DNA from 3 places in the Desulfitobacterium elongatum genome. Region 2 is predicted to be linked to each of the others. Evidence: riboswitches for the same ligand, from Rfam matches in the RefSeq annotation. Region 2 holds a riboswitch; each other region holds the start of a gene.
What was found. A riboswitch is a leader RNA that binds a small molecule or an ion and turns the genes downstream of it on or off. The one in region 2 is predicted to bind molybdenum cofactor.

Region 1: it holds a riboswitch for molybdenum cofactor, as region 2 does, so the genes downstream of both, moaA (GTP 3',8-cyclase MoaA) here and ACZ42W_RS10815 (molybdopterin-binding protein) in region 2, are expected to answer to the same signal.
Region 3: it holds a riboswitch for molybdenum cofactor, as region 2 does, so the genes downstream of both, ACZ42W_RS11820 (DUF2325 domain-containing protein) here and ACZ42W_RS10815 (molybdopterin-binding protein) in region 2, are expected to answer to the same signal.

The regions. Positions count from the first base shown of each region.
Region 1 is NZ_AP038772.1:3,652,891-3,663,539, forward strand. It holds gene ACZ42W_RS17315 (DUF3231 family protein) at 1-473, opposite strand, end outside; gene ACZ42W_RS17320 (hypothetical protein) at 776-1,264, shown strand; gene ACZ42W_RS17325 (hypothetical protein) at 1,436-1,615, shown strand; gene groL (chaperonin GroEL) at 1,847-3,481, opposite strand; gene groES (co-chaperone GroES) at 3,521-3,805, opposite strand; gene ACZ42W_RS17340 (NYN domain-containing protein) at 4,212-5,036, opposite strand; gene ACZ42W_RS17345 (MogA/MoaB family molybdenum cofactor biosynthesis protein) at 5,105-5,605, opposite strand; gene ACZ42W_RS17350 (MOSC domain-containing protein) at 5,605-6,039, opposite strand; gene moaC (cyclic pyranopterin monophosphate synthase MoaC) at 6,081-6,557, opposite strand; gene moaA (GTP 3',8-cyclase MoaA) at 6,561-7,532, opposite strand; molybdenum cofactor riboswitch at 7,605-7,735, opposite strand; gene fdhD (formate dehydrogenase accessory sulfurtransferase FdhD) at 7,923-8,744, shown strand; gene mobA (molybdenum cofactor guanylyltransferase) at 8,707-9,309, opposite strand; gene fdhF (formate dehydrogenase subunit alpha) at 9,661-10,649, opposite strand, start outside.
Region 2 is NZ_AP038772.1:2,291,402-2,302,050, forward strand. It holds gene ACZ42W_RS10805 (AAA family ATPase) at 1-452, shown strand, start outside; gene ACZ42W_RS10810 (VWA domain-containing protein) at 464-1,861, shown strand; gene ACZ42W_RS10815 (molybdopterin-binding protein) at 1,943-2,965, opposite strand; molybdenum cofactor riboswitch at 2,961-3,097, opposite strand; gene ACZ42W_RS10820 (Crp/Fnr family transcriptional regulator) at 3,263-3,967, shown strand; gene ACZ42W_RS10825 (4Fe-4S dicluster domain-containing protein) at 4,007-4,600, opposite strand; gene ACZ42W_RS10830 (M42 family metallopeptidase) at 4,811-5,821, opposite strand; gene ACZ42W_RS10835 (M42 family metallopeptidase) at 5,837-6,853, opposite strand; gene ACZ42W_RS10840 (M42 family metallopeptidase) at 6,844-7,905, opposite strand; gene pepV (dipeptidase PepV) at 8,076-9,488, opposite strand; gene ACZ42W_RS10850 (penicillin-binding protein) at 9,564-10,649, opposite strand, start outside.
Region 3 is NZ_AP038772.1:2,525,296-2,535,944, forward strand. It holds gene ACZ42W_RS11805 (ATP-dependent helicase) at 1-1,959, opposite strand, end outside; gene ACZ42W_RS11810 (MBL fold metallo-hydrolase) at 1,966-2,892, opposite strand; gene ACZ42W_RS11815 (heterodisulfide reductase-related iron-sulfur binding cluster) at 3,222-3,722, opposite strand; gene ACZ42W_RS11820 (DUF2325 domain-containing protein) at 3,745-4,050, opposite strand; molybdenum cofactor riboswitch at 4,197-4,329, opposite strand; gene ACZ42W_RS11825 (DUF438 domain-containing protein) at 4,557-5,795, opposite strand; gene ACZ42W_RS11830 (DUF1858 domain-containing protein) at 5,809-6,036, opposite strand; gene ACZ42W_RS11835 (MFS transporter) at 6,746-7,933, opposite strand; gene ACZ42W_RS11840 (PadR family transcriptional regulator) at 8,097-8,354, opposite strand; gene ACZ42W_RS11845 (rhodanese-like domain-containing protein) at 8,359-8,751, opposite strand; gene ACZ42W_RS11850 (thioredoxin family protein) at 8,851-9,078, opposite strand; gene ACZ42W_RS11855 (permease) at 9,131-10,147, opposite strand; gene ACZ42W_RS11860 (ArsR/SmtB family transcription factor) at 10,245-10,613, opposite strand.

The DNA.
Region 1 (10,649 bases), 1.4 Mb from region 2:
TAGTTCCAGTCTAAGCCTGCATCTAGATACTTACGGAACATTCCCTCTACTTCTAGCTGGTAAGACTCCTGGAGAGCAGCAAGAAGACTCAATTGTGCTGCCCTTGCCATAATTGCAATATTAGCAGAAATCTCGTAGTCAGTTAAACGAGCATCATTAGGAATGTCTAAATCCTTGTGCAGTTTGTGTTCACAATAGTGAAAATGTGGTGTTTGAGCTCCACTTTTCTCCAGAAGTGCTTCACAATCGTTTATTGTTGGTATAACTAAATTATCAATGCCATCTTTAATGAGATCTTTAAGTTCAGGGTCTTGAGCATGATTATACAGGACCTCAAGAACAGATTGATTATGTCGCCCTGAAGCAATTTTACCGTATAGGTTACTGGCTTCCAAATAGCTAACAGGTTCCTTATCTATAATCGCCTGAATTGATGTACGTGTCGTTGCTTCCACTTTATCCATAATTGTCATATAAGTCCCTCCGTAATTAATATATTATTAATATATTTACATAATATTAATGTGCGAAAAGATATTTAATATACTTTTACCCCCTGAACTGAACTGCATCCAAAATGATTTTAACTTATAAAAAAAACTCAACATCATTCCAGCAAATCAGGAAATACTGTTAGGGTAATAAGTTAATTATTTAAGGAGATGTTCTTTTTGAGCAAGAATGAAGGATAAAGCAAGAAGAATTAACGTATATTCCGAACTATCTTTGTTAACCTTAAAACAAATACAGACTAATACATCTTAGGAGGTCTCCAATGAAACTTGATCTTCCCTATTTTTTTTACACTTTAAGTTTTGCATTGGGAACATTATTTTTGACTCTAGCTTTCATTCCCAAACAAGAAATTAAGAAATTGTTTTGGTTTGGAATTTTATGGGGATCAGGTTTAGATTTTTTAGTTGAGAATATCTTCCATCTTGTTCATTTAACTAAGTATCAGTACATGGAACCCTTCAACATCGGTGTTCTCCCTCTATGGACGATTTTAGCTTGGGCACCGGCAATAATGTTATTTATTTACTTTTTACCCCAGAGAATAGAAAGATATATTTATTGGATTTATGTGATAATGTGGAGTACATTTATCTCTTTTGTTGCGGTAATCTTAAGACAACTTGATATTTTGGTATTTATAAATGGCGGACCATGGATTTGGTTTATAAGTAGCTTTGTCTTCTTATATCTTATGACCAAGCATTATCGATTTCTGGAAGCAAAAAGAGCTGACCCGTCTTTATCCTAATTTAATTTATTCATAAAACAGCCCCACCGCAAGTAAAATAACCCAAAATGTTAGATTATTTCAGTTCAATTTTGGGCTTCAGTCCTAATCATATAAGACTAACGACATATACCATCATCTTCTTTAATCTATTAAACTAAAGAAAAAATTGGAAGGGAAGAAGATGAGGTAATGGATATTAAAGTAAATAGATCAGGTACACTTCAAACAGCGCAACTAATGTCTGAAAAAGAATATCCTTTGGTTATTAGTGAATGCGTAACAAGAAAAATGACACCCGAAGATTGGGAGAAATATGGACCATTAAAGCCGAGGACAAGTAACCAAATGCAAAAATCAAAAAAAATCTAGGGCATCTCATCCAACATCCGGCCATTCAGCATGCGGCCGGATGTTTTATAATTGCAGTTATGAAAAGTGCTCTATATGCACACCACAAAAACAATGAAAAAAGAGGCTTCTCATAAGTTCAGTAAACTCATGAAAAACCTCTGAAAAAATTATCTCAACGTGGTCAAAATGTGGTCAATGCGTTTGCTCGGAGTCTGCTCACCTTGATGTTCAAGGAGTTCAGGCTCTTTCTTACATCATGCCGCCCATTCCGCCCATGCCACCCATACCAGCCATAGCGGCAGCGCCGTTATCCTTAGAAGGAAGGTCGGAAACGAGGCACTCTGTGGTAAGAAGCATAGCTGCGATGGAAGCAGCGTTTTGTAATGCAGAGCGTGTAACTTTAGCTGGGTCAACAATACCTGCAGCAATCATATCTTCATACTGCTCAGTTACTGCATTGAAGCCCACGCCGCGTCCTGCATTGCGAACTTTTTCTACCACGACTGAACCTTCGAATCCAGCGTTGTTAGCGATCTGACGGAGAGGCTCTTCTAAGGAACGGCGAATAATCGCTACCCCAGTCTTCTCATCTCCGGTCAAGTTAAGTCCGTTAAGCGCTTCTACAGCATCAATCAAAGTCGTACCGCCACCTGCGACGATTCCTTCCTCGACAGCTGCACGAGTAGCTGCTAGAGCATCTTCAATGCGGAGTTTTTTCTCCTTCATTTCGGTTTCAGTTGCTGCACCTACTTGGATTACAGCGACCCCACCAGCGAGCTTAGCAAGACGCTCTTGAAGCTTCTCGCGGTCAAAATCCGAAGTGGTTTCTTCGATTTGACGTTTGATCGCTTCCACGCGATTTTGGATTTCTTCGGTTTGTCCAGAACCTTCAACGATCGTAGTTTCCTCTTTGGAAACGCGAACTTGACGAGCGCGACCCAGCATCTCAATCGTTGTATTCTCAAGCTTCAAGCCGAGATCTTCAGTGATTACTGTACCACCCGTAAGCGTAGCAATATCTTCAAGCATTGCTTTACGACGATCACCAAAGCCAGGAGCTTTTACGCCCACAGCAGTAAAGGTTCCACGAAGTTTGTTTACTACCAAAGTAGCCATAGCTTCGCCTTCGATGTCTTCAGCAATAATCAGGAGTTGGCGACCCGATTGAACAACTTTCTCGAGAACGGGGAGAATGTCAGCAATTGCGCCGATCTTTCTATCCGTAATTAAGATATAGGGATCGTTAAGTACAGCTTCCATTTTTTCTGTATCTGTAATCATATAAGCAGAGATATAACCACGATCGAACTGCATTCCTTCAACGACTTGAAGCTCTGTGGTCATCCCTTTAGCTTCCTCAACGGTGATAACTCCATCTTTACCGACTTTTTCCATCGCATCAGAAATCAGTGCACCGATGTTAGCATCTCCAGCTGAAATGGATGCAACTTGGGTGATTGCTTCTTTGCTTTCGATCGGCTTAGCATTTGTTTTGATATCACTAACGATAGCTCCGACTGCTAGCTCGATACCGCGTTTGATACCCATCGGGTTTGCACCTGCAGCGACATTTTTCAAGCCTTCACGAATAATAGCTTGCGCAAGAACAGTTGCAGTCGTTGTGCCATCACCTGCGACATCATTTGTTTTTGTAGCAACTTCTTTAACAAGCTGTGCACCCATGTTTTCGAAAGCATCTTCGAGTTCAATTTCACGAGCAATGGTTACACCATCATTGGTAATAAGGGGTGAACCAAATTTCTTGTCCAGTACAACATTACGACCTTTCGGTCCGAGAGTTACGCGAACAGCTTCAGCTAATGCATTAACACCACGTTCTAATGCGTGGCGAGCTTCTTCATTGAATACGATTTGTTTTGCCACCTTTAAGTTCCTCCTTTAAAATCACGTTCAAAAATCTAATTAACCAACGACGGCCAAAATGTCACTTTCCTTGAGGATTAAGTATTCTTGACCATCATACTTTACTTCAGTGCCAGCATATTTGGAATAAATCACTCGGTCACCGACTTTAACGTCAAGGGCAACTCGCTCGCCTTTTTCCACTTTTCCAGGACCCACAGCCACAATTTCGCCTTCTTGAGGCTTTTCCTTAGCGGTATCTGGCATAATGATTCCGCTCTTTGTTTTTTCTTCCAACGGGAGCGCCTTGATGACTACCCGATCAGCAAGAGGTTTGATGTTCATTGTAGAAAGTCCCTCCTTAAGAATCTAATCTTAATTTTTATTGTTAGCACTCATTCCTATTGAGTGCTAACATCTACTATAATAATATGCAAGGTCGGTGGGGAAATCAAATCCTGCCAAGAGCAGTGACGGGTTGTTTTAGCATAATATTAATTGATTATCTACCATTTTCTCCTTATTGCTGCGTCACTCTAAAATTGACAGAACTTCAAAACCCTGACTTGCAGTTTCTAAGGCTTATATTGACCATCTTGATTTCCATTTATTCATATCCTGGAAAAATAATTTCCTTTTTTCTCCTTTTAACTTAACCTTTCTTGGCCGACCTCATAGTGGTGGTTTGCAACACGGTGTTGGCATCTTTTAGCAGGACAATCAAAACAAGAGAGAACAGCTTCCCGTTCTCTCAGTTTCCACTTAGTTTTTCATGACGCTTTCGGATATCCTCAATCGATGATCCTAACACTGCCTGAACGCGAGAATTTTCTAAGTTTAACAAATAAATTTTAGTCTTACCGATTTTCAAACTGGGGTCAGGATATTCCTGCTCAAGTATTATCTTTTCCCTTAAGGCATAACGAATCCATTCTTTGACTTGGGAAGTTGTCTTACTTAACTGTTCTGATAAAGCCGTCCGTGCTTTAGTGGAAGCGATATAAGCCATAGACAGTTGTAGGTGAGCTAAAATTTGAATTCCCTGTTCAATATCCTTTTCAGGCGCGTATTCATAGGGCATCTCTTGGGTAAGAAACTCTCCGAAAAAATCACCTGTAGCGCAAAAGGGCTGTAATATATGATGCACACTTCCGTCGACCCCAATAACCTTCACTTCTTTTCCCCAGGCTCGTATCTTACGGATGAGTGGAAGGAAATCTCCGTCCCCAGTGAGTAGTAACATCATATCAAAGGTTTGGGATCGTGTAATTAGAATCTCTTGGGCCTCAAGGACGATTTCAACATCTGCTGCGTTGCGGCGCAAGCCTGTACTTGAAAAATTATTTTTGCCATAGACATGCCGAGTATATACATGGGTTTTTTCGAAGGAAGTTTGAGACCGCCAAAATTCTTCCCGATCAAAATTCGCGTAGAGATAGATAGCTAGTAACATGTGCTCGTTTTGATTAGCATAAAGCTGTAAGGACTGCATGAGTTTCTCAGGAGACAACTCGTACCCCTGTTCCAAGAGTCCCGTCCAAATGTTTTCATAGTCTACAAAGGCAATAACCTTCAAAACAAAATCACCCCGTTTCCGGTTCTCTACTATAGTGTACGTAGGAACCGGACAGGGGTGACAAGCATTTACTGATTATTTGAAGTAGCGCATTCACTCGCTTCTCCCTTTAAGATCTGTATTCCATGAGGCAAGGCGGATGATATGGCCGCCCAACACTCCTTCACCGCCTTGGGTGAACCAGGCATGTTAATAATTAACGTTCGCTTGCGTAAGGCTGCCACAGCGCGGCTGAGCATAGCTTTCGGAGTGACCTTTAAACTCTCGTAGCGCATTACTTCAGCTATTCCAGGAACCATGCGGTCCGCTATAATGATTGTCGCCTCAGGGGTGACATCACGAAGGGAAAATCCGGTTCCACCCGTCGTCAGAATAAGATCAAGCCCATCTTCATCGACCCATTCTATCATTTGCCGAGCTAAGAGCTCCTGGTCATCTGGTAGTATCGTATAACGGACAACCTCACCGTCTATTTCTTTAACGAGTTCCTTCAAGGTCGGACCTGAAAGATCTTCTCTCTCTCCTTTAGATCCTTTATCACTTGCGGTAATCACACCCACTCGCAGCATTATTCCACCACCTCGATAGAATCTCCCACACTTACCGCTCCACCTTCAAGCACACGGATGAAGATTCCTTCCTTTGGCATTACACAGTCTCCTGCTTGATAATAGATAGCACAGCGAGTGTGACATTCCTTTCCGATCTGCGTAACTTCCCCAAGTCCCGTCTCGCCAATTCTAAGCTTTGTGCCGATAGGTAAGCTAACAAGGTCAATACCTTCCGTGGTTAGGTTTTCTGCAAAGTCACCTGGAACTACATCCAGCCCCTTATCCTGCATTTTTTTGATACTCTCCATAGCTAGTAAACTGACTTGACGATGCCAATCTCCGCCATGAGCATCCCCTTCGATCCCAAAGTTGACCTTAAGAGTTCCTTCTCCTACGTTCTTCTTACGCATTCCTTTTTTTTCACTCGTGCATACTGCAATAATTTTAGCCATTTTTATTATCCCCCTAAATTTTATTATTTTATTTTATGGGTCTAAATTTCTTCTCGAATGAAATGACCACTCTTGCCGCCTGTTTTTTCCATGAGTCGAATGTCTCCGATGACCATTGTTTTATCGATGGCTTTACACATATCGTATATCGTTAAAGCTGCTACACTGACCGCGGTAAGAGCTTCCATCTCTACTCCAGTTTTCCCCGTAACTTTAACAATTCCCTCGATCTCAATCGTACCTGGTGGAAGAATTTCAAAATTCAATTTTGCGCCTGTGATGGCGAGAGGATGACACATAGGAATCAGATTTGAGGTTTGTTTTGCCGCCATAATTCCAGCAACTTGAGCAACGGCGAGAACATCTCCCTTTGCAATCTGCCCCTGCCGAATTCTCTCCAAGGTTTCTGGTTGCATCTCTACTTTTCCCCGCGCTGTTGCTACCCTCATACTCTCCGTTTTCTCAGTAACATCGACCATGCGGGCGCGTCCTTCTTCGTCAAAGTGTGTTAAATCCATAAATTATCCTCCTATCTGTGACATCATCCGCTGACCTTGCCATGCTTCCTCATTCATATGATGCTCTGCAGGCTTATGCCAAACGGCTTCAGCAAACAGTTCTGCTATCTCCTCATCGGTTTTTTCTCCTCTTAAGGCTTGACAAAGATCAACTTCTTTGGCGCTATGCAAGCAAGGTCTTAGTTTTCCATCTGCAGTTAAGCGTACCCGATTACAGGTATCGCAGAAATGCCGACTTAAAGCACTTATAAATCCTATGCTTCCTTGGAATCCCTCCGAGGTAATATACTCAGCCGGTCCGCCACCCTTGATATCTCTTTTGGGTTTCATTCCTTCGAGTCCGAGAATATCTTTCATTTCCGCTATGGGCACGAAATCATTTCGGTGTTCTGAGCTAATTCCAATGGGCATGAGCTCGATAAAGCGAACGTGCAGGGGATAATTTCGAGCGAGCTCCATAAATTGGGGGAGTTCATCTCGGTTGAAATCACGAACCACGACAACGTTTAGCTTAACCGGGTGCAGACCGGCCTCCAAGGATTGGTAAACGCCTTGAATAACTTTTTGTACATCCCCACCTCGAGTGATCTCTCGGAATCGCTCAGGATTTAAAGTATCTAGGCTTATGTTAATTCGATTTACTCCTGCAGCCTTTAAATCAAAGGCCATCTCAGGAAGCAGGATACCATTCGTGGTTAACATGAGGTCTTCGACACCTGGAATTCTAGAAGCCTCTCCTAAAAAGTCTACGATTCCCTTTCGGGCAAGAGGCTCTCCACCAGTAATTCTAAAACGTTTAAAGCCTAGTGAGGTCGTTATTCGAATTAAACGTAATATTTCCTCATAGGACAGAATCGACTCATGCGGTAGCCAATTTACCCCTGTCTCTGGCATACAATACTTACAACGTAGGTTACACCGGTCTGTTATGGAAATCCTAAGGTACTCGATCCGGCGTTTAAACTGATCTTGCATAGGGATCCCCCCACTTTAAATCATTTCAGTTAAAATAAAACACTCCACGGTCTGTAAAAACCGTGGAGCATACTCACACACTTACAGACTCCTTTCCAATAGGGAGGCACAACCGTTTCCAGTAATACCCGAGTGTTTTTACACTTGTCTCGCTCACCGTAGCATACGCTTTAGGTTAGCCAGTTTCGGAGCACGTTTATTAAATTAGGACTTTAATCCATCTTTAATACTATGATACTACGTTTCTGCTCTTGTGAAAAGAGTTTTATAGAGACAAAATATCTTTTTTTCTTAAAAAATCTGACTTCAATGAACATTCATATAAAATTCACTTTAAACTTTTGATAGCTCATGCTATCATTAAAGAAAAACTCGGAGGAACTTGAGAAGATGACTGAAGAAGCAGAATTATTTCCCGTTATAAAAGCGCAAGGAAATACCACCGAGTTTTCTGTTGAATACGTCGTGGAAGAATCTCCTCTCACCCTATTTTTCAATGATGAGGAGATCGGCACCATCCTTTGTTCTCCCTCTCAGCTTGAAGAGCTTGCTCTTGGTTTCTTATACATGGAAGGCTTCATCCGTTCCTATCAGGATGTTCTCTCTCTTCGTTATGATTCCTCACTTCAGTCCATATGGGTTTATAGCTCTTCCCCTTTAGGCTCTCCTAATTTAATGAATAAGCGCCTTTTCTCTGCTTGCTGTGGCAAAAGTCGCAGTTCATTTACTTTTAGCAATGACACTGATCTCACTAAAATCCAAACCTCAAATACTGTAATCTCCCTTCAGGAAGTTTACAATTATGCTGAATATCTCCAGAACCACCTCCCCCTCTTTAAATCAACAGGTGGGATTCATAGTGGAGGTATCGCTTTCCAAGAAAAAGTTCTCTTTACGAGTTATGATATAGGTCGCCATAACGTCTTTGATAAGTTATCGGGAAGTGCCTTAAAGTCCGGTTTCGATTTACGTGACCATGTCCTCTTTTTTAGTGGGAGAGTTTCCTCTGAAATCCTCCTCAAAGTATCCAAGATGAATATTCCGATTCTCATTGCCCGATCAGCACCCACTGACATGGCCCTCAAGCTTGCCCGTAGACTATGTATTACTGTCATCGGATTTGCCCGCGGGGACCATCTCAATGTCTACACCTGTCCCGAACGAATTAACCTTCCTAAGGTTGAAGTTCCAACCATTCTTGGGGAGTATTAATATTACTGAAGCTTCGTCTAATGTGTGAGAACCCCTGAAGCTCTTCCTCTCTGATATAACGCACGGTACATTCCTGAAAGATTTCTGTAAGCTTGAGGCGCTTGGCCTCGAGCCTTTTTTGTAATATAGACAAACAATTTTTATGATAAAACGCGTGAAGGGGGTGCAGTCCCCCATCGACCTCGGGAACGATAACTGATTCTTTCCCAGTTAATCCTGCTAGAAAGCGAATGACCTCTGGATCTAAGAAGGGCATGTCACAAGCCACAAAGAACGAATAATCATACTGTGCCTCTCTCAGACAGGCATGAAGTCCCCCTAAAGGACCCTGATCAACAAAAATATCTTGAACCGTCTTAACCCCATATCGACTATACAATTCTGGATTATTCGTGCTAATGATTATCTCCGAGAAAATCGGGCGTAAAACCTGTAAACTCCTTTCGATCAAAGGCTGTCCCTGCCACTCCAAAAAGGCTTTATTCGTTCCCATACGAGAACTTTTTCCTCCGGCTAAAACAATTCCAGTCATCGGCAAAATCTTATTTTCGTGTGTGCTATGCATTATTATGTCTTCCTGCCTCCCATACTCCTGATCTTTTATTTAATCTTTATCGTTTTTAAAAATATCATGCGTAAAGTTTATTCGCCACGCCGCACTGCCTGTCATTAATTATAGATTATCGAATTCGCAAATTCATTACACGTTATGATTTCTACGAGGATAAAGTATTTCCTCCCACAAAAGTTTTAAACCTTTTAACACATTTTATAAGCATCTGCTCTATGAAGGGTCTAGCAGTGGAAATAAGTTTAAGGAAACAACACTCCTTAAGCCATACATTTCCAAAAAAAGCATTAAAAAACCTAAAGGGTATCCCCGAAAGACTTTCCTTCAGGGATACCCTCATTGACTTTAAGCTAAGCGTTCTACCCGCACACCGCAGACCTTATACTCGTAGGTCTTAGTTACCTTATCATATGCACCATTCGTTAATACATTGGTGGGCGACTCCTTGTAGTGAAGGGTCATGAAGAGCATTCCCGGGGGAACACGATCGGTTACCCGCACCTTTGTCTCTAGTTCACCCCGACGGGAGGCCACTTTGATCTTCTTCCCGTCTAACACTCCCAATCGTTCCGCGTCCTTCGGATTCAACTCCGCATATTCCTCCGGTGAGTACTCTTCGAGTGAATCTGAGAAACGAGTCGAGATGTTATAGTGAGAAAGTTTGCGTCCTGTGCTGAGTAAGAAAGGATATTCTTCGTCAGGGAGTTCATCGGGCAATTGGTAATCGATGGGCATGAATAGCCCTTTACCTCGGGAGAACTTCCCTTCATGTAAGAACTTCGTTCCAGGATGCTCTGCATGAGGCACCGGCCACTGCAACCCTTTTTTTCCCAGACGCTGGTAGGAAATTCCCGTGAACTGTGGGGTGAGCGCAGCAATCTCTTCCATGACTTCTGCTGGTGACTCATAGAGAAAAGGATACCCCATACGTGTGGCAATCTGGCAAATAATCTCCCAATCTGTCTTGGCATCTCCAATGGGCTTAATCGCCTGATTTACTCTCTGAACCCGACGTTCAGTATTCGTGAAGGTACCATCCTTCTCCGCGAAGCTTGCTCCGGGTAAGATGACATCTGCGAGTTCAGCCGTTTCGGACATAAAGATATTCTGGACCACCAAGAAATCCAAAGCATTTAAGCCCTTGCGAACATGGTTCGCATCAGCATCTGTAAGCACAGGATCTTCTCCCATGATATACATCGCCCGTAATTCTTTTCCAACCGCTGCATCAAACATATCCGGAATCATAAAGCCTGGTTTAGGATTGAGTGGGATGCCCCAAGCTTCTTCAAATTTGGCACGAACCGTTGGACTTGAGACACTTTGATATCCTG
Region 2 (10,649 bases):
CTGAGGTAGGGACTTTCAAGGCAAAGAATTCCCCTATTGTGCTATTAACAAGTAACAATACTCGTGAATTATCAGAAGCATTAAGGAGACGCTGTATTCATCTCCTTTTGTCTTATCCCGATTTAGAACGCGAGGTGCAAATTCTTAAGCAAAGGTGTCCTGAACTTGCTGAGCCACTGATTCGTGATGTATGTAAGTTCGTAGCGAAAATTCGTAAAATCCCGCTTAGGAAATTACCAAGTGTATCTGAAAGTATGGACTTTGCACATGCGCTAAATATTCTACACCAGGAATCTCTTAAATTGGATAGATTGGCAGGAACTCTTTCTATCCTTTTAAAACATCCTGGAGATTTGGCTAAACTTGAAGAGCGTATTAAGATTTGGCACATAGAGACTTTAAAAAGAGAGAATGGTCAGACAGAGTATGATCCGAGGCAAAATAAAGAATGAAAGAGAGGGAAATGAACGGGTGGAATTTTCTTAAGCTAATCTATGCACTTCGTGCAGTAGGAATTCCTATTTCTATTCAAGAGATTCAGGAGACTATGAAGGTCCTTGTCCGATTTTCCGATCTAGCACCTCAAATCGTGTTTCGGACTATATTTATTCATCGTAGGGAAGATCTCGACCTTTTTGAATTAGTATGGCAAGTGCTTTTTCAAAACCTAAAGAATGACTCAATGGATAGCGAGTTACTTGACCCTCCAAATTGTCGTGGTCAAGAAGGACATGACGACCAAAATAGAAATCAACAACAAGGTCTCGGGACAGGTAATTGTGGGATAACTCTCTATCCTGGACAAGAGACTTCAATGAAATCCTCTATACTCGAGTTTAGAATGCCCGACGTTAAGGAATTTATGAAACTTAAAGGGTTTCCGAGTAAGATAGATGAAGTAGAGGATCTGGAGGATTTAGATTTCGAAGAACAGATAAAGTTCATCCTAGGTCAATCTGGGTTTCTTTCTTGGGCTAATTCACTGGAGCTTGCGAATTCACGTGGAGAGATACTCGAAGCCGATTGGATGAAATTTGAAGAATTTCGAAATTTATGGGATCAACAGATACGTAAAGTACTATTAATCTATCGAATGGAATCAGGAAACCGTTGGGACCCCCTGCGAAAAGTAAATTGGCGCTATAAACCCTTGAATCACTTTACTCTCCAAGAGGAAAATGTAGTACATCAGGCTCTACGGCAAATGGGTAAGAATCTTGCGGCACGTCCTGGGTGGCGCAAGAAGAGGGCGAATCGCGGGGGGATTCGATTATCCTCTGCCCTTCGAGAAATGGTACGGGGTAATGGGTTGATCTACCGTTTAGAATTCGAAAAATACGCACTACAGCGTCCCGAACTCGTCGTTTTATGTGATGTCTCGAATTCTGTCGCACCCTTTTCGCAATTCCTTCTTTTCTTAATCAAAAGGGTTAAGTCTTGTTTTCGAAGAGTACGTATCTATCTTTTTATCGATGTCATATGGGATATATCCTATGATAATTGGGTGGAGGCCGAGGATTCTCTGGAGCAAATCCATGCGTGGAGCCGCAAAAACTCGTCAGGATTTACTGATTATGGAAGAATTCTTAATGAGTTTTCGAAAGATTGGTTATCTGAAATTTCCACCCGTGCCACACTTTTGATACTCGGCGATGGCAGGAATAATTTTAGGCCTTCACAAGCGGAATATTTGAAAGAGATTCAAGAGAAAGTAAGGCGTGTCTATTGGCTTAATCCTTTAGAGGAAAGAGAATGGGGGGATCGAGATAACCTTATGCGAGAATATAAGCCTTATTGTACTCGGGTCTTTCGATGCCGAACGATAGACGATGTCTGGAGAATTGCAAGGGAAGTTTTTTAACTGACGGTCAAGAGAACCTCTTTATAATCAAAATGAGAGAGGCCCTTAAGCCTCTCTCATTCTATATTGATATCGTTATAATCATTTTCCAAAATGACAGTGGGGATACGTGCATACAGGGCATTCCAGACAAAGGCCACCATGTCCGTATTTTGCAATCTCTAACCTGCTTAGACGTTCGCCTGTAAGGATACGGGTAGCTACAAGATCAAATACTGTCTTTCTCGAATACATTACACATCCTGGCAGTCCCATGATTGGGATTCCGTCAAGGTAGGCTAGCAAGAGCATCGCACCTGGCAAAACAGGCGTACCATAGGTTATTAGTTCCCCACCTAGTCCTTTTATCGCAGTAGGCGTGAGATCGTCTGGATCAACGGACATTCCTCCAGTTACGAGGACCATCTCTGCGCCATTTGCTAGATGTTCACGGATTTTCTCTTGAATCATTTCCACATTGTCATCTGAAAAGGTTTGTCCTATAAGAATTGATCCCCACTCGGCTACTTTATTCTGGAGCACAGGTCCGAATTTATCTTCAATTCGTCCGTGGTAGACTTCACTTCCAGTCGTAACGACTCCGATTTTCTTGGACTGAAGTGGGCGAATTTGAAGTAGAGGTTCTTTAAATTCATGGGCAATTCTCTCTGCTTCTAAGATAACGTGTTCATCGATCATAAGTGGAACAACGCGGGTTCCAGCAATTTTCTGACCCTTTTTCACAGGTCGATGGTTATGAAGTGTAGCAAGTATGATATATTCCAGAGAATTTAAGGAATAGATACCTTCTTCAGAAGTGTAAATCAAGCCGTCTTGATCGGCGATCAGATTGACTTTACCCTCTTTTGTCTCGCTAAAACTGAGACCTGGCCCGGCAATTGCTTTAGCTAGGCGTTCGGCTGCTTCATCTTCATGAATTAGTCCGGGTGTTTGATCCCAAACATAAATATGCTCTTTACCCATGCTGAGTAATACCGGGATATCTTCCTCTTTTACAATGTGCCCTTTACGAAAACGCGCATCCTTTGTTTCACCAGGGATGATCTGCGTCATGTCGTGCATAAGCACTGCTCCAATGGCGTCTTGTACTCGAATTTTTTGCATGAAATATTATCCTCCTTTTCTTTGACGGAAGGCATGTCCATTTCTAAACACACCCCGGTTTCAGGTCAACCTGAAACGGCCCAAAACCATGGATATTTCTTTAGGATTTTAGGCTCGGTTTTATTGATATTATATCATGAAAAGTGTATTCTTTAACAAAGGTTTTTTTTATTCGAAACTTCTTTATTACTTGACAAGTTTAATGTTATGTATTTTAAGAATACAGAGGTTCTTTTAATATATTCTAGAATTCATTGATAAAGGATTGCAAATTAAGAAGGGAGGTTGAATTACTTCATGACGAGTATAAACAACGGGTTCGATCTATTTAAAAAGAATGCCCTTTGGGGAGAATTACCTGAGTCATTTTGGGAATTTTGTTTAACTCATGGACGGGTACGTCATTATGCCGCAAAGCAGTTTCTCTTCTTTTCCGGGGAAGAAGGAAATTTAACGTTTTTTTTACTTCAAGGTAGAGTACAAATTTTGCTTATGAGCGAATTCACGGAGAAGATTTTTCGCGTTCTTCAGGCTCCTGCCTTTTTCCCAGAAACAATACTCGATGGCAAGAATTACCCCTATGCTGTGATAGCAACAGAAGCTTCGGAAGTTTTTGTCCTGGATAGAAAATCATTAATGCGTTATATAAAAGAGAACCCCGAAACGCTATGGGCGTTTTATCAAATCATGGCATTGGATCTTCGTCGAGCCTATCGTCAGCTTAAGAATGTGGCGCTAGGCGATGCTCGATCACGAGTGGGCGCAAAGCTTTTTGCCTTAGCTCACGTGCATGGGCGATCCGTTTCCGATGGAGTTTTGATATCTGTTCCACTCTCTGCTACTGATCTTGCTGGGATGTGTAGTCTAGCTCGTGAATCTGTAAGCCGAATTTTAGGAGAGTTGAAGGATTTGGGGATTCTTCAAATGGAGAAGAAACAGATTAAAGTAAAATCTATTGAGGATTTGCAACGTTGGGTACATGAACGGAATAATTCGGAGTAGAATAATTCGGAGTAGTTAGAAGCAAGTTCTAGAGGGTCTCTATCTTTGACGATCAAGGTAGCGATTGAGCCTTTCTTCAGGTAGAGCATTCTCAAAATAGTCTTCAAAGATATTCTTAATTTTATTGATTACCTCTTCGTTATCATTTTCAATGCCTGCAATTCTAGCGAGTTGGGGATGCCTTCCTAAGCGTCCACCAAGATGGAAGATCCAACCGGAATCTCCAGGTGCGATCCGCCCTGTTGTACAGGCTCGGATGCAATCGCCACAGTTCAGACAAAGCTTAGAGTCTAATACCACTTTCTTATTTTCCCACGTGAGGGCATTCTCGACGCAAGAATTTATACAGCGATGGCATCCTGAACAGATATTATCTGTCATTTTTGGGGTGAGGTAGCCTGAGATTCCAATATCTCTGATTTGAGGTTGGGAACATCCATTGGGACAACCTGCGAGAGCTATCTTAGGGATGTAATGATATTGTACTTGGTTGAAACGCTTCGCCAAGTGGGTCGGTATATCAAGATCCTTAAGGAGCTGTTCAAGTTGGGCATAGAGTTCTGACCAATCTTGAGAGGATTTTACACAGTGTTTTCGACAGTGTTCCAATTTGTATCCTGCATTCTCAATCAAGTTTAATCCCCCAATACGTTAAGAAGTACTTATTGCTACCGGGATTGTAACATATTTTAGAGGTGTTTTTGTGGTTTAAATCACAGTGAAAAAGCCGGTACTTTAGGTACCGGCTTTTCGTTAGAGGTCAGGTTAAGATAGTTAGGACAACCGTCACTGGAAAAGCCAACTCAACTTCTTGGTAAGTTGAAACTCCCTATGAGGTATTCTTTATAATTCTACAGGATTTTCTAAGAGTGCAACCAATAAGCGAACAGTAGCCTCGACATCTCTTCGATCGACGGTTTCTGAAGGGCTATGTACATAACGTGTCGGGATGGAAAGTACTCCTGCTGGGATTCCACCTTTGGTTAGATGAATTGCCCCTGAGTCAGTCCCCCCAAATTCAAGAACCTCCCATTGATAAGGAATCTTATGATCTTCAGCGGTTTGAGCCATCCATTTCTTGATCATGGGTGGAGTAATCATAGAGCGGTCGATGACTTTGATAGCAGTTCCATGGCCAAGTCTAACTTCCATAGTATGTGCTTTAGGAGTATCTCCAGTCATCGTGACATCTATAGCAATTGCCAAATCCGGTTCAAGGGCGAAAGCCGCTGTTTGTGCTCCCCTTAGACCGACTTCTTCCTGGACGGTAAATACAAAGGACACTTCATGATTCGTTTGGAGGCTTTTCATGGCCTCAATCGCTACAAAGCAGCCTACTCTGTCATCCATAGCTTTGGAAAGGATTTGATGTTCTGTTTCCTCATAGCTTCCCGTGAAAACAGCGCTTTCCCCGACCCGAATAAGTCTTTCACTCTCTTCGCGGGAGCTTGTACCGATATCGATGTAGAGTCTATCTCCCTTCAAATCCGTAGGTTTTTCAAGTTTCTCTACGCCAATTACACCTACGAGACCGCTTTTGAATTGAATACGTCGATGCGGAAGCTCTTGAATATGAACCCCTCCGATGGGTGCAAAACGTAAAAAACCTTTTTCATCGATATGAGTAATCATAACTCCGATTTCGTCCATATGGGCAGCGACCATTATTTTTTTACCGGATCCGCGACGAAGTGCAATTAGATTTCCAAGTTTATCTTTATATAGTTCATCACAGTAAGGTCGAATTTGTTCTTCGATCAGAGTGCTCACCTGACCCTCAACTCCAGATGGACCGAAGGTTTGGGTCAAACGTTTTAATAGCAAATAATCCAACGGATTTTGATCTAGCGGCATGAGTGAATCCTCCTTTTAAAAAGTGAAGTTCTCAGGGATGGAATGAAGAATCAGGTCAATGAGGCTAATTGTATTTTTTAAGTCATCTTCTGAGATGATTGAAGCGGTAGAATGGATATAACGGCAGGGGACACTGATTGCGATGGTAGGGATTCCCTCTCTGCTTAAGTGAATTTTTCCGGCATCATTTCCCCCACTGTTCCCCCTTCGGAACTGAAGCGGAATTTTATTATTCTTAGCGAGCTCAGCCACTTGTTCAATAAGTTTCGGGTTATATAGAGTGTTATGATCCATGATTGAGAGCGCTGGGCCCTTTCCTAGTTCAGTGACCCATTCATGCTCTTCCAAATGTATCATATCTGCAGCGATTGTTCCTTCAAGGACAATAGCAAAATCGGGTTGAACGTGATACGCTGCGACCTTCGCCCCCCTTAATCCGACTTCCTCCTGAACGGTATAAGCCCCGACTAAATTCAAAGAATAGTCCTTTTTAAAGATTTCAGAGAGGACATAACACCCCACTCGATCATCAAATGCTTTTCCCTTAAGATATCCTTCACCTAAGGGTTCAGTCTTAGTGAGGAAATAAGCATAATCACCGAGCTTGACTTGTTTTTCCGCCTCTTCTTTCGTCTTTGCACCTATATCTATATAGAGTTGATCTATTTTCAAGGCTTGTTGGCGCTCTTGAGGCTTTTGAAGATGAATAGCTTTTGCTCCGATGACACCAACTAGGGAATTGATTTTTACGGGTTTGGATACCAAAATTCGTGAATCGATTCCCCCTACTGGACGGAATTTCAGGAGGCCATCGGCTGTGAGGTCTGTAATCATAAGTGCTACTTCATCCATATGCGCCGCTAACATTATCTTTGGGCCTTGTTCTGAGCGATTCTTTTGAACAATAAGATTGCCGATTTTATCAATCATTATGGAATCAACAAAGGGTTCGATTTCTTGGCGTAGAGCTTGTCGGATCTCCTTTTCAACCCCAGAGGTTCCATTTAATTCAGTTAAGGTTCTTAGTAGCATATCGATTCCTCCAAGTCCTCTGGCAATCCGGCAATAAAATGGGCCAGTAATTTACCGGAGTTAACGACATCTTGCATGTCTAGCGTTTCGACAGAGGTATGCATATACCGTAAGGGAATAGAGAGGAGACCTGTTGGCACACCAGCTTGAGCGACTTGAATTGCCCAAGCATCTGTACCACTCATTCCTGGTATAGGTTCCACTTGATAGGGCAGTCGGGCTTCTTGTGCTGCGTTGATCATCTCTTTATAGACTATCGGATGAATATTTGGGCCTAGTGCAATTGTAGGTCCTTTACCTAATTCGATATTTACCTGTCCTTTGGTGTCCGGTGTGCTTGCATGGGTCACATCAATGGCGACTGCTAAATCTGGATTTAGGGCATGGGCGCTTGTCAAAGCCCCACGCAGGCCAACTTCCTCCTGAGTCGTCGTAACCGCTACGACATCGTGTATATGGTGCATACGCTTTAATTCTTCAAGGCAAATTTTCATGACAACGACTCCTGCTCGATCGTCAAAGGATTTACCTGCAAAAAGATGATTAAGTAATTCTAGAGGCTGACGTCTAAGCGTAATGATATCCCCAATCTGAATGACTTCCCGAATCTTTACGGCAGTAAGACCGACGTCAATCCCCATGTCTTCCATTTTTACAGCCTTTTCCCTATCTCCTAGAATAAGATGGGGCGGCATAGAGCCGATGACCCCATGAACTGGGCGTAAGCCGTGTATGATAACTTCTTGTGAAAGAAGAGTCCGCTGGTCTACTCCACCGACCGTAGTGAAGCGGAGAAAACCACGAGGATCTATTTCTTTGACCATGAGGCCTATTTCATCCATATGGGCAGCGAGCATAATCTTATGGCGTCCAATGGTACCTTTTTTGAATGCATAAATATTTCCAAAACGATCGGTACGTACATCTTCGGCAAGGGTCTGAAACTCTTTTATTACAAGGGGGGCTAGATTCATCTCGTAGCCGGACACCCCAGAGTTTTCAGAGAGTTGTTTTAAGAATTCTTTCGCGCGGGATAGTTGCGCGTTCTTCAAAGTTCTCACCCTCCAGCTGATTTTGGTTTGTTACATAACAAGATGTATTCGTTAATCGGGCTAAAATTCCTGCCTTTCAAGGCCGAATTACTCTTTTCACGTGGGTCTTCTTTTTAACGCTAAACCCTCCTGCTAGATGCAAGAGGGTTGGTCGGGTTAGATGCCTAAAGTCAAAAATTATTATCTGACGAGTTATGAGCAAGATTAACAATCGCCTGAGCATAGACCTTAGTGGCCAAAATTAGATTTTCAATGGTTATATATTCATCTGGACAATGAATTACATCAGGTTCCCCTGGGAGTACAGGACCGAAAGCAACTCCTTGTGGTAGTACCTTAGCATAAGTCCCCCCCCCGATCGCGAAGGCATAGGCTTCTAGTCCTGTAATGTCTGAGTAGGCTTTAAGAAGAGATTTAACTAGGGGGCTGTCCTTGGGAACATGATGGGCTGGTTGGTGGTTACAAATATTCATAGAAAACCCGGCCCCTGTTGCTCTCTTCTCAATCGGAGTGAGGATATCCTCTTTCTTAAAGGTCACAGGATAACGAATATCGATGACAAATCGAATATGCTGAGCGAAAAGATCCATGATACCTAGATTAAGAGATAATTTGCCAGAGGGTTCATCACTTAATGTGACCCCAAGTCCTTCTCCGTGGAAGCCTGTTCCTGGATTCTGAAGAAGCCACTCAACTAAGGTAAGCTCATCATCACTTAAAGGTAAAGACTTTAGAAAGCTTAGGGCATAAATCACAGCATTTTTGCCGTTTTGAGGTAGGCTACCATGAGCACCCATCCCTTGAATCACCACAGTGAGTCCTGTATCTGAGTTCTCAGTAGAGGCTTCAAGTTTTCCTGATACCCCTTCAGGGAAATGAAAAGCATGCAGTTGAGCATCGAGCTCATCCTCAGTGAAACCCTTAACTGTAATACGACAAAGATCGGGAACGACATTAGCTCGTTGCCCTCCTTGAATACGAACGAGATGGGAGAATTCAGAGAGATTTTTGCTTAATTCGAGATGGAGAATCCCCTTCTCGGCATGAATCAGAGGAAATTCTGCATCAGGTGCAAACCCCATGACAGGAATTTCTTCTTTTTGTTTGTAATAATCCATATCCGCCCATCCTGATTCTTCATCGGTGCCTATAATGAGACGGACTTTTTTGTTGAGTGGGAGGCCGGAGTTTTTGATTGCTTTCATAGCAAAGAGTGCTGCTAGTGTAGGTCCTTTATCATCAAGTGCTCCTCGCCCAAAAATTTTACCGTCGACAATCTTTCCACTATAAGGGGGAACAGACCATCCATCCCCTTCTGGAACGACATCGAGGTGTCCTAAGATTCCTAAGAGCTCACCTGAGCCCATCTCGATCTGACCAGCATAACCATCGATATTTTTTACTGTAAACCCCAAATTTTCTCCAAGATCCAAGGTCCATTCTAAACAGTCTTTGATACCTTGCCCAAAAGGAGCCCCTGGCATAGCATGTTCATCATCTTTGACGCTTCTGATTTTAATGCAGGATTGAACTGCACTAATAATCTCGTCTCTCAATTTGTCAATCTCTTGATTTAGATTCATTTTCCTGATTCCTCCATCGTTTCTTTGTTATTATATTAGTATACCCCCAATTAAGAATCGAAGTTGTATAGGTTACTATGGGGTGGGTGGCGGGGAAGTAGAGTTTGCTGAAGGGGCATCAAGCGGAGCGAATTTGACCTCAACTAGAGTTCCTCTGTTGACAATCTGCCCGGGTTGAGGTGCTTGCGAATTGGCTAGCCCACTTCCATTAAAGTTAAATTTGAGCTCTGCTTTAGATAGTGTTTCTCCGGCCTGTCGCATCGTGAGTCCAGTAAGATCAGGTACTACTGTCTCCCCTTCCAATGGAGTTCGAGCAGGCTTCACAGCACTTGGTGTAGGACGTGTGAACGAAGTCTCTGGAAGCTCAGTTACTATACTTTGAGTCTCATGGGCGACGGGAATTCCATAATATTGAAGAGCACCTTCGATTATCGCTTTAGCTCTTGGTCCTCCTAAGGAACCCCCTTGGTGACTTTCCCCTCGAGGAGTATCAATCGTTACCAAGACTGCAATTTTAGGATTATCAGCTGGGGCGAAGGCGGCAAAGGAGGCGATAAAGTCTGTTGTGGAGTATCCACCCGTTTGTGGATCTACTTTTTGGGCTGTTCCCGTCTTACCGGCTACACGAATCCCGGGTATCTGGGCAAGTGCTCCAGTCCCACTATTGACGACATCTTCAAGAATTGTAGTCATTTGTGTAGCTGTGGATTTTGACATTACTTGCCGGATAGGTATGGGATTATTCACCTTGGAGCTTCCATCTGAATATGTAATTTTATCAACGATATAGGGCTTATAGAGAGTTCCACCATTGGAGACACTGGAAATTGCCGAAAGCAATTGAATGGGTGTCACAAGGTTAGCTTGCCCAAATGACATCGTGGCCATGTCGATATCCCGCGCTTTGTCTTGAGGAACGAGTAACCCACTTTCCTCTCCTGAAATATCAACTCCAGTGCGACTTCCAAATCCGAAAGCCTTAAGATAGGTATAAAAGTATTCTTTCCCCAATTTCATTCCGACTTTAGATAAGACGACATTCGAAGATAACTTCATCCCTTCTGTAAAGGTAATGCTACCATGTGGTTTTAAGTCGGAGTCCCAATTAGTAATCCAACGAGGGCCAATCTGGAAGTAGCCAGGATCCTCGAATTTATCATT
Region 3 (10,649 bases), 230 kb from region 2:
GTCGATTGATACCCTATGGGGAACATCTTTCAAATTTTTCCCCTCAAGGACTAAGGCTACCTCACAAACAAAACGGGAAACTTTGACTCGTTTATTATGGTAATAGTCCATCGAGCATAAGGTCAACTGTCTCTTTGCCCGAGTCATCCCTACATAGAAAAGGCGTCTTTCCTCTTCTAACAATTCTTTCTTTCCGCTTTTTTCTGCGTTTACGGTCTCCCTCTCAGGAATAATACCTTCGACAAGATCAACGAGATAGACCTGTTCCCATTCTAAACCCTTCGCTGAATGGATGGTCGAGAGGGTCACGGCTTTACTGTGCTTATTCTTATAGGAAGACTTCATTTGCTCTTCAAGGAATGTCAGGCGATTGGCAAAATCCACTATGGTCGACTCATTCTGAGCGATTGATATTAAAATATCCATGAGACCTTCGAGATACTCCTCGGAAAAACCTAGCGAGTCACAAATTTGCCCTATAGCTTTATCATACTCCAGCTCGTTTCGGATAAAACGGATAGCCTTAGAGGGAGACAGTGAATTAAGCACCTTAAACTGTTTCTTAAGCTCTAAGTATTCAAGTCTACGTTTCGGTGTAACTTCCGGATACTCGGCAAGTATATCGAAGAGTGATCGATCGATTTGCATTTGCTTGAGATCATCGATCTGTTGTTTTCGAATAGGGCAACTCAACTTGGTCCAGATGCGCTCCAAGACAGCCAAGCTTTTGTCACTATAAGAGAAACGCAGGAAATTAAGTATATCCTGAATCGCCCAGTGCGAGAAAAATCTCTGTTTCCCCGCCTCTCGCATATAAAAAGGAATATTGGCCCTACTTAACTCTTCTGCTAATCCAATCGCGGATAGATTATTACGGTAAAGTATCCCAACCTTAGACAAATCCTTTTGGACTTTCAGTTTCTCGATAATAAACTGATTTTGTTCCCTTATTCCTTTGAATTGTCCAATTTGAAGGACCTCTCCCTTAGGGTTCTTTGTGAACATCTCCTTATCAAACCGTAACGTATTGGAACGGATGAACCTAGAGGATACATCTACGATTTGGGGAGTAGAACGAAAGTTTTGTTCCATACGGAGAATCTTCGCCCCTGGATAATTCTGTTCGAAGTCTAATAAATACTGTGGATCTGCCGCTCTAAATCCAAAGATACTTTGGTCATCATCACCAACGACGAAAAGGTTGGATTTAGGTTTTACGACAATTTCTATAATCTTATGCTGCAAAAGAGACGTATCTTGGCTCTCATCCGTCAAAATATAGGCAACACTCTTTCTGTAAGACTCCAGACACTTAGGGTTTTCTTTCAACTCCTGAAACGCAATAGAAAGCATATCGTCGTAATCGATCAGCCGTGGATGGCAGTCTCTCTTGTACTCCTCATAGTCGTGATAAATTAATGAGAAGTTCTTGATTTCATTACTCTTAAGCTCTTCAGGCTTTTTTAAAGTGTTTTTTACATAGCATATGGTGTTCTGAAGCCCTTCGAGTTGCTCGTCCGTAATAGTAGAAAAGTTATGCTTCTGATAGATTCTACGAAGAACTCCAATCTTGCTTTCTGTACCTTTTTGTTCCTCAATAATCTTGAACTGGGTGTTTTTTTGGCGAAAAGCTGAGCGAACCACCTCATAGGCAAAACTATGGATCGTTGAAAACTGGATTTTACCATTAATCATTTCTCCAAAGTTATTCACAAACCGCTCCTGCATTTCCTTCGCGGCTGCCCGACTAAAAGTAAGGCAAAGTATCGTTCGAGGGTCTACTTTTTTCACAAGAATTAAGTAAGCTAGCCGAACAGTTAGGACCATCGTCTTGCCCGCACCAGGAACAGCTAAAAGCAAAAGAGGCCCCTGGTCATGGACAACGGCCCTCTTTTGCTGCTGTGTTAAATTAAATCCTTTTGCTTCTATCCTATGAAAGAATTCCTTTACTTTTAACAAATCTATCTACTCCATTATTGCGACTTCCTCAATACACAATGAACCTTTAGAATATTTGAGAAAACCATGCTCTATATTTAGCTCTATACTTCCCGTTTCATTCAAATATTCAACATAGGATCTTAACATCCTTTCGATGACTGCATATCTATAGGTGCTCTTTACTTGAATGTCAAACTTCTTTATGGCAGCCTTGAAAATATCTTCCATAGTCATAGCACCGTCTATAAGTTCATATATCTTTGCAGCTCGATTCTTGTAGTAATTAATGTTATCGTTAATGAGTTTTGTTATATCATTATATATCCCTTTGTGTGCCACGACATATTGACTGCACTTAAGATCATGCAGCTTTACTTTACTTTTTAAATCTTCTCTGAGTATGAAAGCGTAGGCCATTTTAGCCCCTGCCATTACATCATAGCTAATGAGGGCATCACCTAAATACGCTACATCATCAGGAGTAATAATGCATATATGTGCTGGGCTATGTCCTGGTGTATGAAAAATTTTAAATTCATAACCACACATATTAATTCGATCTTGGTTATCCAAAATCATGATATCAGTTTCGCAAACCATATCTTCATAGTGCTCTTCAACAACTGATAGAGTTTGGGTACTAAAATAAGCCTTAAGATTGACTGTTGAACTACAAACGAGTGCCTCATAGGCTGACATAGCAATTGTACAGTTATATTTGTTCTTAAAATAGGCATTATTTCCGATGTGGTCAATGTGAGAATGACTGCAGATAATACTTGCGACCTTAAAATTGTTCTTTGCTAGAAGCTCATCGATTCCTTTTCTCTCTCCTTTTGCCCATCCGGAATCCAACAAGATAATTTCTTCTTCGTTCATTTTATAAAAAGGAATGTAGGTCATTCCCGTATCAATGCAATAGGTATTTCCCTTGATCTCTTTGATTTCCAAGCGATTTCCTCCTAGAATTTCATCCATCACACATTATAGCAAGTATCAACCTCCATTGCATCTCGATTTTGAAAGAACTCTTTTGTAATAGTGGAAGGCCCCTGAGAACTAGACATACTCAGGAGCCTTCCACTTCTTTGATCCATTCCCACTGACAGCATATGATGCAAAAGAGATGTTCCTTAAATTGATAAGTGCATCATCAAAACCATTCTATATCCATTTTATGGGATACCATCTAACAGTTGCTCCAACATTTGCGTTCGAGGTATTGCATTTTCAATTTTCGGTTTCAATAAGTACAAACTCCAGTAATTTAAAGCCTATTTTCAGTGAACTTTCCAATATGTTAACGAAGAAGTAGAATCTACCCCACACCTCCTGCCCTTGCTACAACTTATTTTTGACTTGGCATTACAGTGTATATCTTCATAGAATACAGATTGAAGTATAACTTCGAAATCGCCGCCATACTTACGATATTCGTTTTCCAATGTGACAAAGCACTGGGTACAGCTCGTTATTATTTTTTTAACCCCCAATGAATGCCAGAGTGCAATATTTCTTTTAGCGATTAAACGCGATAGATCTTCAAAACCAGCCTTCCTTGCTTTCTCACCACAACACCAATTTTCTTCACCTAATATGGCCATATTTACATGAGCATCTAGGAGTAAGCTCTTAATGGAATGAATTGATTCTCCTGCAGACTCGTCAGATAGTCTACAACCAGGAAAAAACAAGTACTCTGGATTAGGCTTATCTATCAATGTTGGGATCCACATTTCCCTAGCATAACTATATCCCATATTCTTCAAACCTTCTTTCACAAAGATTTCGCCCCTGCGCTTTCTACGCCGTCTTGCTTTTATGTTGACTTTCAATTGTATTCAGAATCGAAGCTAAACCTTGCTTGTGTGCGTAATATACCTTTTTATTACATTTCTTTGCCACAGCTTTCGCATCCCACATACTGCTATGCGAGCAGACCGATTGTACTATAATTACATAATCAGCATCTTTAATAAGAATTTCCATGCACTTTTTATTTCTTTGCTTAGGTCTCCCATCATGGAAACCAATCACCATATCCTCAACTTTACTTAAGGACCCTCCGTATCTTTCGAGATTATATCCCCCAATGATTGCAATTTTCATTGAATTCACCTCCTTGGATTTTTTCTAGAAACAGTAATAGCCTCTTTAAGAATCCCATTGCCTTTAATGCACAAAGAATAGCTTCATCATAAATCAAAAAGTCATGGCTCCACTCATCGAAAGTGGAGCCATGACTAAGTCCATTCATGGCTTGGAAATCCACCTCCTTTTCAATCGTGAAGGCCTACCCATTTCTGAGTACACCCGAGGGCTTATTGCCCTGGCCGAAATACCATGGATTACTCTTTAGGTCGTTTCGGCTCGGAGAAGAATATGAAATTAGTAACATTTAACACGGAGGAGAAAGTAAAAATTAATTATCCATTTTCCATAGACTAGCACGCACTATCTAAAACTAACTAGAATCATACATATGGTAATTATACATTCGTTTATGTTCTTTTACAATAGTTTTTATTATCATATATTGTAAGAGGAATGTCGAATTAGCGCTTATCTAGGGCAATAAAAGAACCCCTGACGCTCTCAGGGGTTTGATTTGATGGTTACTCTGACATTAGTCTCTTTTCACCCGATATCTCTTGGATCGGCTTAATATTCTGTGTGACTTCCATGATACCTAGATACTCGCCTGCCGCATTTCTAACGGCAAAGTATCGGATATAAACAAACATTTCTCCCATCTTAATCCAGAATTCCTCATGGTCTTTTTTACCCGATTTTAGTTCTTCGACGATCTTCTCCACGACATGAACACTTGCGGGTGGATGGCAATTTTGAACTTCCCTTCCAAGGACGGTCTTGGCCCGCGCGAATATCCGCTCTTTTCCCTGGGTGAAGTATTTTACGGTTCCATCCTTACCGACAAACGTAATATCCAGTGGCAGAGTGTTCAGCATGGCATTGATTTCTTCTGGCAGAAGGAGGCCCGCATCAAATTCAACATACCTATCATGGACCGGTCCTTCTCCCTGCTCCTTTTCCCCTGTTGTTTCGTTTTCCCTCTTCAGCTGGACGGGCTTCCAAGCTCCATGTGGCTTCGCTAGGGTATAACCAATTTCGTCGCTCGCTTCCGCGATTTGAACCCATTCCTCGACGGAAAAGGTCTCGAGTACCATGGGAAAGAGAATGTTTTCTTCTTTAAATATCATCTCTGGAATTCGAGTAGCAACTTCCTTCCCCTTTTCGAGTACTGATTCTTTACTTAGCGGATCGCCTGCTAAAAGTTTCCGAGTTTCTTTAATGGCAGCCCGTATTTCGTCATCGACCCCCCACATGACTTTTGGAGGAGCGGTAATTCCGTGTTTCTCCATGATAGGAAACAGTAGATTTTCCTTACGACTATAATGCTTATCGATTTCCCAGAGAGTCTCAAAGCCTTCTTGAAGTTGGTGTATAGTTTCCACACGTCCTGAGTCACTCAAGCTTTCTAGCCCGGGCAATATTTTATCATTGATCAACTTTTCAAGTTCTCTATTCTCAAGCTTGAAAGTATGCACAGGATGCCCTGGAGCATCTTCATCCTTTTGGGGGCTATGAATTTCTTCAATCGAACCTTTAAATACTGCTGCATGCACGTCACAAAGTCCCTGTATTTCTTCTACAGGCATTCCTTCTAAGATCAGAGCTTGTTCCATTTCAGATATTTCGCTCGGAGAAATTCCTTCGATCAGCTTTTCGAAGCGAGATTTTACCTCTTCAACAGTCTTACCCTTATGCAAGTCAGTAATCAGTTCTTTTAGAATTCTTTGACGGTGTTCACGGTTGTTGAATAATTCACTCATCCTGTTTCACTCCTTATTCTTTGATTTGATACCCTTTACTTATAAAGACTTCTTTCAGTTTATCCAAACTAATCTTTTTCATGACTGCACCTTTGGGAAGGGTCATTAGGCGTCCTGCAGTGCTTAACATTCCTGGGTTAGTAATCCCTTCAAAGCCTAATTCCTTCATGATGTCAATGACCTCTGGATCTTCTGTACAAATCTCATAAACCGTCTTGGATAGGTCAATCATCTTGCTCATATGAATCACCTCTTCTTTATTAAGGTCATCATACCAGATAGTATAGAACTCTAGCTGTGATTTCGCTCATACTTTTAAGTAAAAAAAGCATCATTGGAAAAAACGAAGGAAGCTAGATAACCGTCCCATTGTTTCTAAAAAAATAATTCAAAAGAGGCTTCGTTCATAAAACCTTGAACGAAGCCCCTGGCTGTCAGTTAAAGAAGAGCACGTAATGATCTACCTAGCACCAAGAGAGATAGTTTATTACCTAGCTATAATCTTTCGACTCATAACCAAGCAGAATCGCCACCCCAGTTGATGGTTCGTTCGACCATACTGGATATCTACCCGACCCTACTTAACCTTTCGGCTAAATAAGACCGATAAATTCATATATAGGTATACACCCTACAGTGTATGTCTATATACAAAAAATTTCAAAACCCAGGATGATCTTCGCTCGACCCTTGAAGATAAGTTGGAACCCTTAGATAATCAACGATTAAGTCGACTAGCTAAAAGCTTTTCCCTACCCCCAAGAATTTTCTCTCTGACAACTTATAAACTTTCGCCTATAAATTATCTTTGACTCGACCCACATACACCTCTTTGACAAAGCATATATAAATCTTGGCTCAACCATTACGTACCCTTCGAGATTATAATGTGCTTTTTCTAGGTTAAATATACGCTTACTTGCCTGAATTAAAATGACTTCTTCGCTAAATTAGCGAGCTATCATCCGTTGTGCCCGTGCCGCTGGACGGCTTTTCATAAGCAGCCCAATCAAACCTGCAAGAAGGGGTAGAAGAAAGATTATAGAAATCGCTGTTTGAAGCCCCCAAAGATCAGCGACGCGACCAAGCAGGATAACCGCAAGACCACCAATCCCACCAGCAAATCCCATGGTTAAACCTGCTGCCATCGCCTTGTTATTTGGAATGACTTCCTGAGCAGCAATTACCGTCACAGAAAAACTTGAAAGTAAAGCCGCACCGGCTAAGGCTAGAAAAACAACACTTAATATTCCTTGTGTTTTGAGAAAGGTAAAAAATAGAGGGGTTGAAATTAGAAGAGAACCGACAATCAAACGCTTACGTCCAAAAGAATCCGAGATAAAGCCACCAATAATCCCACCGATAGCCCCTGCCGCTAGCATTATGGTGACCAAATGACTGGCTGCAATATTGGATAAATTTTGCGATTTAAAGTATAGAGGAAGCATCGTTAACATTCCCGTATAAGCTAAAGAACGAACGGCAATCACCCCAACAATCGCTATAAGTTCCTTGGCAGCAGATTTAAGTGATAACATAACCTCAGAGAATTCAGGGGCAGTACCTGCTAAGACATCACTGCGTGGGGCAAAAAAGAAGAGCAGGATCGCGACGAAAATTCCAGGGACCACCGTAACTAGGGTGGCGTGTAATCCATACGTCTGAAATAGGGGAACTAAGAGAAGCGGTCCTAACGCAAAACCAAAATTGCCGAAAGCAACAAAGCCCGAAAGTAAAACGGCTTTACGATCCCCACTTAAAACGTTAACCATCGTTGAGGCCTGGGGGTGAAAAGCAGCCGTACCGAGGCCGGCCAGAGCCGCCAATGTGACAAGAACGCTATAATTCTCGACAATGCCTGTTATGCTGAGCATAATTGCCATCCATAATGTCCCGACATAAACAAGCCAACGTTTACCCTGGCGATCTAAATAATAGCCAAAGAAGGGTTGAACCAGTGATGAGGAGATCGTAAAGGCAGCAACCAGAATCGCTGCCCGCGTAGCTGTAAAGTTTGAATTCAAAACGACTAGAAACGGGAGCATCTGCGGAAGAAAGTTACTATACATATCATTGAGCATGTGAGCTAAAGATAATACTCCGATTTTGGAGTATTGAATCGGTTGTTTTATGTTCATAAAATAAAATCCTCTCCATAATAATGCCTATGTTCTTATTTGCGGGAAGTTATTGATCTTACTTAGGTGCCCTTATGATCATGATTAAGATCTTGATAACGTGTCAAGAAAAAATCAAAATTTGAAAGTCGTAGACAAATGTCTTCCGCTTGATTTCTAAGCGCTAGCTCTCCTTTCGTATTATCGTATACCATTTTCGCTTTTGACCAGTATCTATCAGTTTCCAACTTGTTTCGACCCAACCGTTTTTCTCCATTTCTTGCAAACTTCGATATACAATGGCACAGTCAGAAAAACAGTGAGGAAGTTCGGTTTCCATTCTAGTCAAAAGCAACGCTCCATAAGATGGACCTTCGACCAATAAAAGCAATAATAAAGCCGGAGTATGTCGACCATTTTCAGGGACATTATTTTTCACCATAAAACTATTTTAAACCGTATGCCCAGCCTCTTAGACCTTGTTTCATATGATAGATGTTACTGAAATTGTGCTTTAAGAGAACTCTTAATGCTGCAGGGCTTCTCCCCCCTGATGCACAGTGAACTAATATTGGAGAATCTTTATATTTGTTAAGTTCATTAATTCTTGAAGCAAATTCTGCTACAGGGATAGATTTTGAGCCGGGTATATGTCCTGATTTAAACTCTTGCACAGTTCTTACATCGATAATTATTACACCGTTGTTTGCTTTAATAAGTTGGTGCGCTTCTTCAGCTGAAATATTTTTTATATTCTTGTTACTAGCTAAGGAAAGCTTCGGATATAGGACAAAAATCAAAAGACCAATGATGAGAATGAGAAATGTATAGTCTTGCATTTAAACACCCCATAATTATAATTTTCGGATACGGAAATATCTAGTTCGTATCCATTTATATCTCCATTATACCACCGGGGGGTATAATGGCAAGGGTTTTTACAGATGCTTTTTGATTTCTTCCGGAGAAGCAACTCGTCCCATAATTTTGACTTTCTCATCGACGACTAATGCTGGGGTCTTCATCACACCATACCCTAAAATCTGCTTAAAGTCCTCTACCTTCTCGATTGTTGCATCAAGCCCCATCTCTTTTACTGCTTGTTTGGTGTTTTCCTCTAATTTTTTGCAGTTTGCACAACCTGAGCCTAAAATCTTAATAATCATTCTAAACGCTCCTTTTTGAAAAATATATTTAGAATCAATTTAGATCAAAACTTTAAATAAAGAAAATGGCAATAGCATTTAATAGATAGCCTATAATAATAATCCCAACTGCTACAATTGCAATAAATATCCCTAAGAGTTTTGGCTTCACCACTTTAGATAACATGATTATAGACGGAAGAGATAATGCTGTAACCGCCATCATAAAAGCAATAATCGTTCCTGGTTCGACCCCTTTTCCAAAAAGTGCCTCTGCAATCGGAATCGTCCCAAAGATATCTCCATACATTGGGATTCCTACAGTGGTTGCTAGAAGTACAGCAAAGGGATTGTCATTTCCAATCACCATTTCAATCATGGTCTGGGGTATCCAGTTATGAATCGCAGCACCAATCCCTACACCAATGAGCACATATAGCCATACCCTATGAAATATCTCAATAACTTGGCTCTTAGCATAGGATATCCGCTCCTCCCGGGTCATCTCAAGAATCTCAGCATCCGTATTTTCAATTTCACGCACATATCCTTCGACGTAGTGTTCGAGTCGAAACTTATCCATCAGTATTCCACCTAACACAGCTAATATCAAACCAACTACGACATATGCGATTGCGATTTTGGCCCCAAAAAACGACATCAAAATAAGGAGTGAAGCCAGATCTACGAGTGGAGAAGAGATTAAGAAGGAAAATGTAACACCTAAGGGAAGTCCTGCCGACGTAAAGCCGATAAAAATCGGGATGCTGGAACAACTACAAAACGGGGTAATTGTACCCAGTAAAGCCCCTAGAATATTTCCCTTAATTCCTGTGATTCCCCCAAGAAGTTTTTTTGTTCTTTCTGGAGGAAAGAAGCTTTGGATGTATGATATTAAAAAGATAAGTACCGACAGTAAGATAAAAATTTTAACTGTATCATAGATAAAAAAATGAATACTTCCACCTAAACGTTCAGTAATTGATAACCCAAAAATCTCCTCAACTAATAACCGAATAAGTTCGGACAACCACGTCATTTTCAAGAGTTGATCATTTAATATACCGAAGAATCCCACCATTATCTCCATATACTTTCCTCACCCAGCTTCCAATAAGACATATATATTACTTATACATTTTTCGTGCTTTCCAAAATAGAAGTTTATTTAATTCCTACTCCACCTTTTAGCTTTTCTCTAAAATCCATGAAGTCTTAATGGCACAGGATTCTAAATAAACATTAGCCTCTTTGCTTCTTTCTGAATCCCGTTGAAGAACAGGATAACTTTCAATATTACGAACGATTCCCTGTAGTATTTCCTGAAACAATGCATTCTCTAAGGTTAACTCATAATAGAAAAATTGCTCCCGCCTCTTAACCTTGACCAGTCCAATATCCCGTAGCTTAGCTAAGTGCTTAGAGACTTTAGGTTGAGACTCTTCCAGGATTCCATAAATCTCACAAACACAGTATTCCTTATGGAAAAGCAAAACCAAGATTCTTAGACGTGTCTCATCCGATAGAAGTTTAAAGAAACCAGTAAGTTTATTCATAAACACCTCCAAATATAATACATATATACGCATATG